2 regions of the Mesorhizobium sp. M8A.F.Ca.ET.057.01.1.1 genome follow, and region 1 is predicted to be linked to the other one. Evidence: riboswitches for the same ligand, from Rfam matches in the RefSeq annotation. Region 1 holds a riboswitch; the other holds the start of a gene.
What was found. Region 1 has a riboswitch for cobalamin ahead of bluB (5,6-dimethylbenzimidazole synthase). Riboswitches for the same ligand answer to the same signal wherever they lie in the genome.

Region 1 (5,924 bases):
CGTCTTCGGCGACATTCGCGACGGCGAGGACGTACCGGTGCGGCTGCATTCGGAGGATGTGGTGACCGATGTGTTCGGCACCAGCCACCGGCTCGACGGCATCATGAAGACGATGGGCGAGCGCAAGCGCGGCGTCATCGTCTATCTCAGAGAGGGCTCGGTCGGCGTCGCCCACCAGGAGCGCAATCGGCCGGTGTCGGGTGACCGCGAGGACCATGAAGAGGCGCGCCGACGTGAGAGCGAATGGCGCGAGATTGGGCTCGGCGCCCAGATTCTCAAGGATCTCGGCATTTCCTCGATCAACCTGATCGCTTCGCGCGAGCGCCACTATGTCGGTCTGGAAGGCTTTGGCATCCACATCGCCAAGACCGAGATTATCTGAGCTCAACAAACCCTGGCGGTCATTCGGCAGGGATTGCCGCCTCGCATCCTTCCAGCTCGCATTCGTGGGTGGCGAGGCTGCGCTGGCCGAGCAGCACCGTGACCAGTGCGATAACGCCTGATGCAACCGAAACCCAGAACCCGTTCTGGGCGCCGAACGCATCCACCACCGCGCCGGCGGCGAAGGAACCGAGCGCCATGCCGATGCCGATGCCGGTCATCACCCAGGTGATGCCTTCGGTCAGCATCGCTTCCGGCACGTGCCGTTCGATCAGGCCGAAGGCGGTGATGAAGGTCGGCGAGATCGCCACGCCGCTGATGAACACGGTCAGCGCCAGCAGCGGCACCGAACCGGCGGTGAGCGGCAAAAGCGTGCCAAGCGCGACCAGGGCGACGGCGATTGCCAATTGGCGTTGCAGCGGTGCTTGCAGGTTGAGGGCGCCGACGATGATGCCGAGCACGAACGATCCTAGCGCATAGACGCCGATGACAAGGCTGGCGGCGCCCGGCTGGCCGAATTCCCCAGTGATGGCCACGGTGCTCACCTCCGTCGTCGCGAAGGTCGCGCCGATGAAAATCAGGGCAAGGGTGATGATCTGCACCGGCCGCAGCCTTATTGCCGAGCCGCTCGTGGCACGGTCCACCGGCCGCACCTGCGGTTCGGTCGAGCGCTGCAGGATGAAGGCCGTCGAACCGATGGCGAGGAGCACGGTGCTGACCAGCACGCCGGCTTCGGGAAAGAGACCCGCACTGAGCCCCACCGACAGCGACGCGCCGGCGATATAGACCAGCTCGTCCGCAGCCGATTCGAAGGCGAAAGCGGTGTTCATCTGCGGCCGTCCTCGGAAAATCTCGGTCCAGCGGGCGCGCACCATTGCCGGCATGCTGGGCATGGCTGCGGCCGCCAGTGCCGAGACGAACAGCGTCCAGACCGGCCAATCCTGATTGGCTGCCGCGATGAGAACCGCGAAGGCAATCACGGTGATGATGGTGGTGGGGACCACGATGCGTGTCTGGCCCAGACGGTCCACCAGCCTTGATATTTGCGGCGCCACGAAAGCGTTGCCCAGCGCGAAAGTCGCCGAGACCGCGCCGGCCAGCCAGTATTCGCCACGCGTCTGAGACAGCATCGCGACGATGCCGATCGGTGCCATGGCGATCGGCAGGCGCGCCAGGAAGCCGGCGGCCGCAAAGCCTTTGGTTCCGGGGGCTCGAAAGATTTCCGAATAGGGATTTTGCATGGCTGGTTCCTCGACAAAGGATGATGCGACAATTACATACGATGCGTATGAATGTCAGATAGTTCATACGTTGCGTATGTCATTTGGCATACGAGACGTATGTAGATAGGTCCAGAACCATGCACAGACCCCGCAAGGAGATGATTGCCGAGACGCGAGCCAAGCTGATCGCGGCGGCCCGCCAGGCTTTCGGCACCATTGGCTACGCCGAAGCGTCGATGGACGATTTCACCGCATCGGCCGGGCTGACGCGGGGCGCCCTCTATCATCATTTCGGCGACAAGAAGGGACTGCTGCAGGCGGTTATCGCCGAAATCGACGCGGAAATGGCCGCCCGGGTGAATGAGGTCGCGTCGAGGGCGCCGACCCGCTGGCAGCATTTCGTCGACGAATGCACGACCTACATCGAAATGGCGCTGGAGCCGGAAATCCAGCGCATCATGTTCCGGGACGGTCCGGCCGTGCTGGGAGACCCGGCGCAATGGTCGAATGCCAATGCTTGCGTCGGTTCAATGACCGATCATCTGACCGCGCTGCAGCAGGAGGGGGTGGTGGTGCCGGGCGTCGATCCCGAAACGGCGGCGCGATTGATCAACGGTGCGAGCAGTCAGGCCGCACAGCGGATCGCCAACTCGAACGATCCCGAAGCGACGTCGAGGAAGGTGGTGGCCGCATTCAAGCAACTGCTCGAAGGCCTGCTCGAGAAACCGGAAGCGCGGCCAAACTGAGCCGCCGTGGCGCTTCCGCCACCGCCTGCAATTGACAATAGCCGGTTTGGGCGCATCCTCCCCAGCCATCTCTGAGGGGAGAATCGGGCATGTGGGATTTCGATATCGGCAGGTCGGTGTCCATCATGATGCGGACCTGGCCTTTCATTGTCTTTCGCATGATCGTCTATTTCGGCATCACGCTGGCCTACATCATGGCCACCGGCACCGGTGCCTCGGTCGGCTACGGCGTCGGCCATATCTCCACCGATCCCGACGGACCGTTGTCCTTTGCCCTTTGGGGCGGCGTGGTCGGTTTCGGCGTCGTCTCGATCGCTGTCTACTGGCTGCGCGAATACATCCTCTACGTCGTCAAGGCCGGCCATATCGCCGTCATGGTGCATCTGATCGACGGACATGACGTTCCCGACGGCCAGAACCAGATCGCCTACGCGAAAGAGGTTGTGACCGAGCGCTTTGCCGAGGCGAACATCCTTTTCGTCGTCGACCAGCTGGTCAAGGGCGCCATCCGCGCCATCACCGGCCTGCTGGGTGGCATCGCGGCCTTCCTGCCCATCCCAGGCCTGAGCGGCCTGGTCTCGTTCCTCAACACGGTGATCCGGCTATCGCTGACCTATGTCGACGAGATCATTCTCGGCTACAACATCCGCATCAATTCGTCCTCGCCGTTCGAGACGGCGCGCCAAGGCGTGGTGCTCTACGCCCAGAACGGCAAGACCATGGTCAAGAACGCCGTCTGGCTGGCGGTCATCATGTGGGGCGTGTCTTTCGTGATTTTCCTGCTGATGCTGGCTCCGGCAGCCGCCATTCTTTACGTCATGCCCGGGCAACTCGCCGGCTGGGCTTTCGTGCTCGCCATCGTCTTTGCCTGGGCTTTCAAGGCAGCCTTCATCGAGCCATTCGCCATTGCCTGCCTGATGCAGGTCTATTTCAGGACCATCGAGGGCCAGGTGCCTGATCCGGCCTGGGACACCCGGCTGGCCGAAGCCTCATCGAAGTTCCGGGAACTCAAGGACAAGGCGCTGTCCACCTTCGGCGGCTCGCGCTGGGGCACGGCCGGCGCGACGCTCTGATCGGCGGGGCTGGCGGGCGCACCTGCGACGGTGTCGAGGCGCGCCACCGCCGATTTGAGCGGTGCCTCACCCTGGCCGCAAAACGTCTCGCTCATGATCAGGTCGGGCAGCGGCAGGCGTCGGCCCCAGCCATGTGTTTCGAGGTCGGGTTTCGGCGCGAACTCCGAGACACGGCCGACGCAGAGATAGGCGACCGGCGTCACGTGGTCGGGGACAGACAGCAGGCTTTTCAGCGCTTGCGCCTCGATGATGCTGACCCAGCCGACGCCAACACCCTCGATGCGCGCGGCCAGCCAGAAATTCTGCACCGCGCAGACCGTGCTGTAGAGATCCATTTCCGGGTTGTGCCAGCGTCCCAGTGGCGAGCCTTTCGAGCGCTCGCGGTCGCAGGTGATGCAGATGTTGAGCGCGCTTTCACAGATGCCTTCAAGCTTGAGCTTGCGGTAGAGCGCCTGCCGGTCTGCCTCGATTGTCGGCAGTTCCTGCTCACGCGCGGCAAGGAACAGGTCGCGCACCTCCGTCCGTCGCTTGGCATCGCGGATGACGATGAAGTTCCAGGGTTGCATGAAGCCGACCGATGGCGCGTGGTGGGCGGCAAGCAGCAGCCGCGCCAGCACTGCATCGTCGATCGCCTCCGATGTAAAATGGCTGCGGACGTCGCGCCGCGTGAACATGGCGCGATAAACCGCGTCACGCGCTATCTGATCAAATCCATCGCCCATTGGAGCGGTCGTGGCTTCCGGCATCGCTTGTCCCCTTGCGATTGCAGCAGTTCAAATTCTCAGAGCGTACTTTGTGCGTCCAAGAGGACGCACGTCGCTCTGATGTCATCCGCCTGACCATGCGGATGACGATGCCTGCCAGGCCGGTCTTCTGGCTCGGGATCAACCCGCGTCCGGTGCCTTCCCGTCATCGACAGTGGCATTTACCGGCGCGGTCCCCCTTACAGCGTTGGGCACGCCACGGAATTTAACCGTGTTCCCGATTCTCCCGCCGGAGCATTTGCTGCCAAGTGAAATCACTTGGCGTCGCAGAATGCCGCTAAAACAAACAGACCGGCAGGCACCAGGCAGTGGCTCCAACCTTACGCCGAAGCCCCGGCGCCGCCAATCCCCGCAGCGACGCCAATGGACGCAGGCGTGATTTTCCCCAGCGATCAAGCCGCAACGCATGGCCATTACGGCGCCGGGGCACTAGATAGGGGAGATGGCTACCCGTCTCTACACGCACCCCATCTTTCTCGAACACATCACCCCGCCGGGTCACCCCGAGCGGCCCGACCGCCTGCGCGCCATCGAGCGCGTGCTCGACGACGAAGCTTTTGCCGCGCTCGACCGCGTCGAGGCATCGCAAGGCGACGAGGCGACGATCCTCTACGCGCATCCCGCCGATTTCGTCGCGCGTGTCCGCGCCGCCATCCCCGACGAAGGCATTGCCCACATCGACGCCGACACCACCGCCAGCCCGAAGAGCTGGCAGGCCGCGATCACGGCGATCGGCGCCGCCAATGCCGCCGTCGACGACGTCTTTGCAGGCCGCGCCGACAATGTCTTCGTCGCCGCCCGTCCGCCTGGCCACCACGCAGAAAAGACCACCGCCATGGGCTTCTGCTTCTTCAACACGGCGGCGATCGCTGCCCGCTATGCGCAGAAGAGGCACGGCGCCGAGCGTGTCGCCGTCGTCGACTGGGACGTGCATCACGGCAACGGCACGCAGGATATTTTCTGGGATGATCCGTCGGTGCTCTATTGCTCGACGCACCAGATGCCGCTGTATCCAGGCACGGGCGCGAAGAACGAGACCGGTGCCGGCAACATCGTCAACGCGCCGCTGGCGCCACGGACCGGCAGCGAGGTGTTTCGCGATGCGTTCCTGTCGCGCGTGCTGCCATCGCTCGACAATTTCGCCCCCGACCTGATCATCATTTCGGCCGGCTTCGACGCGCACCACCGCGACCCGCTGGCGGAAATCAATCTGACCGAGGACGATTTCGACTGGGCGACCGGCCAACTGATGCAGCGCGCCACACGCCACAGCGGCAACCGGCTCGTCAGCCTGCTCGAGGGTGGCTACGATCTGCAGGGATTGGCATTTTCGGTCGCCGCCCATGTAGGGCGACTGATGAAAGGATGAATGATGAGCGGTGAGATCAACGAAGACGTCAAGGCGATGAGCTTCGAACAGGCACTCGACGCGTTGGAGAAGATCGTCGATGATCTGGAGCGTGGCGACGTGCCTCTCGACCAGTCGATCCGGATCTACGAGCGTGGCGAGGCGCTGAAGGCGCATTGCGACCGCTTGCTGAAGGCAGCCGAGGACAAGGTCGAGAAGATCAGGCTGTCGCGCGATGGCAAGCCGGTTGGAACCGAGCCGCTCGACGCGGACTAAGGCCCCTCGCAGTCTTACCGATTTTTGGACACGATCATGATTGAGGATACAGTTCGTCCCGATTGAAACGGACAAGAGGAGGTTTGGAAACGATGTGCAGAAACATCAAGACC
Region 2 (5,924 bases), 2.1 Mb from region 1:
TCGTCCTCGTCGCGGGCGGCGACGGCGTTGGCGGCGGCATCGATCAACGCGATCTGGGTCGGGAACATGTCGCGGAACAGGCCTGATATGCGCCAGGTGACGTCGACGCGCGGGCGGCCGAGCGTCGCCGGCGGCAGCACCTCAATGCCGGTGATGCGGCCGGTGGCAGTGTCCCATTGCGGTCGGCAGCCCATCAGCGCCAGGCCCTGCGCGATCTCTTCGCCACCGGTGCGCAGCGAGGCCGAGCCCCAGAGATCGATGACCAGGGAGCGCGGCCAGTCGCCATGCGATTGCAGGTAGCCGCGCACCACTTCTTCCGCCGCCGCCTTGCCCAGGTCGTAGGCGGTCGGCGTCGGCATGGTGCGCGGGTCCGAGGTGAACAGGTTACGGCCGGTGGGCAGCACGTCGGAGCGGCCCCGTGCGGGCGCGCCAGCCGGGCCGGCCGTGACGTGGCGGCCATCGAGCGCCGCGAGTAGCGCCGACTTCTCGGCTTCCGCGCTTTGGCGGCGCATGGCATCCGGCTCGCCCTCGGGCGCGCGGCCGTAGATATGCAGCCCGTCCTTGATAGCGAAGTCCTTGAGATCGCAGAGCCAGGCGTCGATGCGGCGCAGCGCTTCGTCGGACGCATCGGTTTTGGCGACGCCGGCTTCGGAGGCAAGGCCGGTCTTTTGCGCGGTTTCGACAATCAGCCTGGCGAGACGGTCGCGGCGGCGGCGGTCGAGGCCGTCGGCCTGGGCGTATTCGTCGACCAGGCGTTCGAGCTTGTGCTGGTGCTCGTCGAGGCCGGCGCCTGTCAGCGGCGGCGGCAGATGGCCAAGGGTGACGGCGGCGATGCGCCGTTTGGCCTGCGCCGCCTCGCCTGGATTGGAGACGATGAAAGGATAGATGACGGGCAGGGACCCGGTGACGATCTCGGGGAAGCAGTTTTGCGAAAGCGCGATCGTCTTGCCGGGCAGCCACTCCAGCGTGCCGTGGGCGCCGACATGGATCAGCGCATGGACGCCGAGCGATTTGCGCAGCCACAGGCCGAAGGCGATCAAGGCGTGGCGCGGAGGCAGCGTCGGGTCGTGATAATCGGCGCGGCGATCGGCGGAACGGCCACGATCGGGGGCGAGTGCCACTGTGATGTTGCCGAAATGCGCGGCGCGGAAGGCGAAGTGTCTTGTGGTTGATGGTGAAGGCTTGCGCGAGGCCCCCTCTCTGTCCTGCCGGATATCTCCCCATCAAAGGGGGAGATTGAGCGGTCGTCGCCGATTTCGCCAATATCAAACGTCGAAAGTGGAGAGCCGGCAGCGAAGCTGCTGATCTCCCCCCTTGAGGGGGAGATGTCCGGCAGGACAGAGAGGGGGGCCTCGCGCAAGCCTGTCTCGTCTTCGGCCTTGCCCCAAGCTGCACTTACCGCAGCAACCGCCCCAGCCGGTAGGTCCTTGGAGAATTTCCGATACTCCTCCAACCCCAGCCCATCTCGGCCCCCTCCAGCGAGTCCAGCAATTCCCGCGGCGTTTGCGGAATCTCTCCAACCACATAGCCCTGTTCGCTCAAGTCATGCAGCATGGCCAGTACGCTGGACGGCACATCGAGCCCCACGGCATAACCGGTACGGCCCGGCGCGCTGGGATAATCCGGGATCAGGATAGCCAGCTTGCGCTCGGCACGCGGCGTCTTCTGAAGGCGAATGAAAGCCGCGACCCGCCCCGCCACCTGCGTCACACGATCCGGTTCCGGCCGGTTGGCGAAGGCGCGGTGGCCAAGCGCCGGATCGATATCGCTCTCGCCCTTGAAGGAAATAGCGCCCGCAAGGATGCGGCCGTCGAGTTCGGGCAGCACGACATGCATGGCAAGGTCGGCCGGCGCCAATCCACGCTGGTTGTTTTCCCAGACATCGCGGCGCGTGGTGGCGACGATGACTTGGAAGACAGGCACGCCGGCGCGGTCGAACAGGGTTCCAGCGCCGGGTTCGGCGCCCGAAGCGAAGGCGGTCGCGGTGATGATGGCGGCGGGTTTGAGCGATGCGATGGCATTTTCGACGAAGGCCAGGGACACAGGATCCTTGAGACTGGAAACGAAGATCGGGACCGCTGCCATTCCCTGGGAGCGCAAAGCCTCGGCCAGCGCATCAATCGGAGCGATGTCGGCAGCGAGCAGCATCGAACGGTAGAAGAGAACAGGGACGACGCGAGCGCCCACATTTGAAAGGTCCGGCTTCTCCGCGACCCCCAATCCAGACTGATAGTAACCGGCCTTCGGCACGCTGACCGAATTGGCGACGGACGTATCCTGTCCAGCCAGGCCTGCCAGCCTGTGCACCAGCGCGCTCATATTGGCCAGCCCGCCCTCGCGGAAATAGCCGAGCAGGCCGTCGAGTTCGGCGCGCGGCAGCGTCGAGGCTTCGATCAGCCTGAGGTCCTCGTCATGGCTTTCACCTGGAAGCAGCATCAGTTTGATGCCGCGTTCGCGGGCAATCACCGCCAGCTGGTCGCAGCCATAGCGCCACCAGTCGTAGCCGCCGAGGATGCGCACCAGGATGACCTTGGCATGGCGGGCGACGCTGTCGATCCAGAGGTCGACGGACATGGGATGGCGCAGGTCGCGCAGTGCCGCGAGCCGCATGGTGGGCAGGCGGTCGGCGTCCGCCTTCCACGCTGCCGCCAGTCCGGCGAGATCGCTGTCGGTGAAGGACAAGGCCACGATGTCCGCCGGCGTCTGCCTGAGATCGACAGGCTCGGCGAGATCGTCGAGCGAAGCGGAGGTCGTGGTGAGGATGTGCATCGCGGTCCGTGTCTGAAATCAGCCGGCGAGTATACGTTCGATCGCCGGACGGTTCAGCCCCTTGAGGCCGATGACGACCAGGCGCGAGCGGCGATCATCCTCGGCGGCCCAGGCGCGGTCATAGTAATGATTGACGCGCGGGCCGACGGCCTGCAGCAGGAGCCGCATCGGCTTGCCGCCGACCTCGACGAAGCCTTTCACACGCAGCACGTTTTCCTGTTCGGCGGCCGCGGCGACGCGCTTTGCCAGATCGTCCGGATTGGCGATCGAGGGAATGTCGACGATGAACGTGTCGAAGTCGTCATGCTCGTGGTCGAATGCGCCGTCATGATGGGACTTGCGGTTCTCGATGTCGTCCTCGACGGCAAGACCGAGCCCGAGCAGCACCGAGGGATCGACCTTGCCATGCGACGTCGGCACGATCTTCACGGCGCGGGCGGAGTGTTCGTTGACGATGGCGTTGGCGCGGGCCGAGCCGGCGGCATCCATCAGGTCGCTCTTCGACAGGATGATCAGGTCGGCGCAGGCGATCTGGTCCTCGAACACCTCTTCCACCGGATCGTCGTGGTCGAGGCTCTCATCCCCGGCGCGCTGCGCCTGCAAGGCGTCCATGTCGTTGGCGACGCGGCCCTCGGCCAATGCGGGGCCGTCGACCACGGCGATGACGCCATCAACCGTCACGCGGCTCTTCACCGTCGGCCACTGGAACGCCTGGACTAGCGGCTTGGGCAGAGCGAGGCCCGAGGTTTCGATCAGGATGTGGTCGACTTTCGGCGTCAGCGACAGGATCTGGTCGAGCGCGGGCACGAAATCGTCGGCGACGGTGCAGCAGATGCAGCCATTGGCCAGTTCGACGATGTTTTCCTCGGGGCAGGTGTCGATGCCGCAGCCTTTCAGGATTTCGCCATCGATGCCGATGTCGCCGAATTCGTTGACGATGATGGCAATACGCTTGCCGCCGGCGTTTTCCAGGAGATGGCGGACCAGCGTCGTCTTGCCGGCGCCGAGGAAGCCGGTAACGACGGTGCACGGAATGCGGGAGAGATTGCCGGCCGAATTTGGAGCGGTCATGTCAAGTCCTTCAGCATGTCGAGAGGAGGGATGCGGGCAACGAGGCCGCGCTTGAGGGTGTCGGGCCGGCCCCGCCAGGGAATGAGGCCGTCGGTCGAGGTGGCGAAGAGTTTCGCGCCGGCGACGAGATCGGCGCCGCTGGTCGCGGTCAGGTCGCCGAACACATAGCTCCAGCAGCCGTCGCGCAGGATCGCGGCGCTCAGCCGGCGCTTGCAATTGCCGAGGCATTCGACCGTACGGATGCGAATTTGCTCGCCCGAGGCGGCTTGGCGCGTATCTTCAGCCAAAAGTTCGCCGGCCCGGGGATGGGCGTCGGAACCGGTCTCGTCGCGACAGGAGGCGCAGACGATGACAGTGATGCCGGCCAGGGAATCATCCCCGCCGGACGAAATGTCCGTTGTTTCAGCCGAGAAACTGCTGTCGCGGTCCAAATCAGGCTCCTTGCCCGGAAAACCCGCCGGGCGATCGGATTCTTGCATTCCAGACGGCAGGTCTCCTGGCTCGCGGGTCATCGCCTTGGGTAGCCGCCTTCCCGGGACAATCCCAGTGGCTTTCGGCCTTGGCTCTTCGCTTACAGTTGCGGGGACAGCCGCGGATTTGGGTTTTTCGGCCCGCACCGCATTCCCTCTTGGCTCCTCCCTTTGCTGAGAGGAGACCGTCTGGATCGGATTTATGCTGTTGCGGGCGGCGGTGTCAACGCGAGCTTACGACACCGCGATGTCGGACAGCGCCGGGCCCAGGTCGCCGGCAGGCGTCGCTTCGATGCGTTCGAGGCCAAGCCAGCCCTGCATCTGCTTCAACTCTTCATAGAGCTGAGCCGCCGTCTCTGGCGGCGCGCAGGGCTCGGCATAGGCGGCATGGACGCGCAGGACGCTTGCCGGCCGGTCGGCCTTGAGGTCGACGCGCGCCACGATCCTGTCGCCAAGCAGGAAGGGCAGGACATAGTAGCCGTATTGGCGCTTCTCGGCCGGGGTGTAGATTTCGATGCGATAGTGGAAATCGAACAGCCGCTCTGAGCGCGAGCGCTCGAAGACGACCGGATCGAACGGCGCCAGCAGGGCGCGGGCCTCGACCTTGCGCGGCAAACGCGCATCCTTGTGAAGGTAAGCCGGCTTGTCCCAACCCTCGACCCGGACCGGCAGCAACTCGCCGAGTTCGACCAGTTCCTCGAGCCGGCCTTTCATGTCGGCGGGGGAGAGCCGAAAATAGTCGCGCAGGTCGCCTGATGTGGCGATGCCGTGGGCGCGGGCAGAGATGCGCAGCAATTCCCGATGTGCATCCTCGGGCGTCGGCACCGGCAGGTCGAGGATCGCTTGCGGCAGCACCCGCTCCGGCAGGTCATAGAAGCGCTCGAAACCGCGCCGGTGCGCCGTGGTGATGCGGCCGGCCCAGAACAGCCATTCGAAGGCGTGCTTGGCGTGGCTCCAACCCCACCAGCCGCCGGAACCTTTCTGGCCTTCGAGCGCGGAAGCGGCGATCGGCCCGCGCTGGACGACCTCGCGGTAGATCTCTTCTATATAGGAGGCGTGCTCACGTCCCCATTTGGCCAGCCCCAGATACATTTCATCGCCTTGCTCGGCGCGCTGCATGCGCCAGCGCATCAGCGGGTAGGTCTCGACCGGCAGGAACGAGGCTTCGTGCGCCCAGTATTCGAACACCGTGCGCTTGCGCGTCACGGCGGCGTTGTCGAGCAAAGCCAGGGGATAGGGCCCAGACGCGAATAGAGCGGCATGTAGTGGGCTCGCACCACGGCGCTGACGGAATCGATCTGCAACAGGCCGGTGCGCGACAGAACGCGGGCGAAATGGCGGCGGTCGGGCGTGCCGGCGGGGCGGGGATCGAGAAATCCCTGAGCGGCGAGCGCGATGCGCCGGGCGGCGGCAAGCGAGATCTTTTCCTTCATGCAGGCGTCACTCTGAGGGTGCTTTGACAAGATGTGATGGGTGATTCCAGCCCATGCTAGCAGGGTTTTGGCGGCAACCCTGTCAGGAGAGAAAAGTGGAGTAAAAAGAGAAGGAAATCAAACAGGAGCCTATGAGACCAGTTTCTCCCGGAATGCCGTCCAGCTCGTTGTTTTGAACAAG

Region 2: another riboswitch for cobalamin. It lies ahead of EJ077_RS11925 (DUF1636 family protein); the one in region 1 lies ahead of bluB (5,6-dimethylbenzimidazole synthase).

What each region holds. Positions count from the first base shown of each region.
Region 1 is NZ_CP034454.1:4,685,722-4,691,645, reverse strand. Features, by position in the region: gene ribB (3,4-dihydroxy-2-butanone-4-phosphate synthase) at 1-382, shown strand, start outside; gene EJ077_RS22405 (MFS transporter) at 402-1,622, opposite strand; gene EJ077_RS22400 (TetR/AcrR family transcriptional regulator) at 1,742-2,350, shown strand; gene EJ077_RS22395 (hypothetical protein) at 2,440-3,423, shown strand; partial or broken gene bluB (5,6-dimethylbenzimidazole synthase) at 3,591-4,097, opposite strand; cobalamin riboswitch at 4,269-4,451, opposite strand; gene EJ077_RS22385 (histone deacetylase family protein) at 4,630-5,556, shown strand; gene EJ077_RS22380 (exodeoxyribonuclease VII small subunit) at 5,560-5,811, shown strand; gene EJ077_RS22375 (DUF2277 domain-containing protein) at 5,904-5,924, shown strand, end outside.
Region 2 is NZ_CP034454.1:2,566,984-2,572,907, forward strand. Features, by position in the region: partial or broken gene EJ077_RS11915 (cobaltochelatase subunit CobN) at 1-2,769, opposite strand, end outside; gene cobW (cobalamin biosynthesis protein CobW) at 2,788-3,840, opposite strand; gene EJ077_RS11925 (DUF1636 family protein) at 3,837-4,271, opposite strand; cobalamin riboswitch at 4,309-4,515, opposite strand; partial or broken gene EJ077_RS11930 (winged helix-turn-helix domain-containing protein) at 4,545-5,743, opposite strand.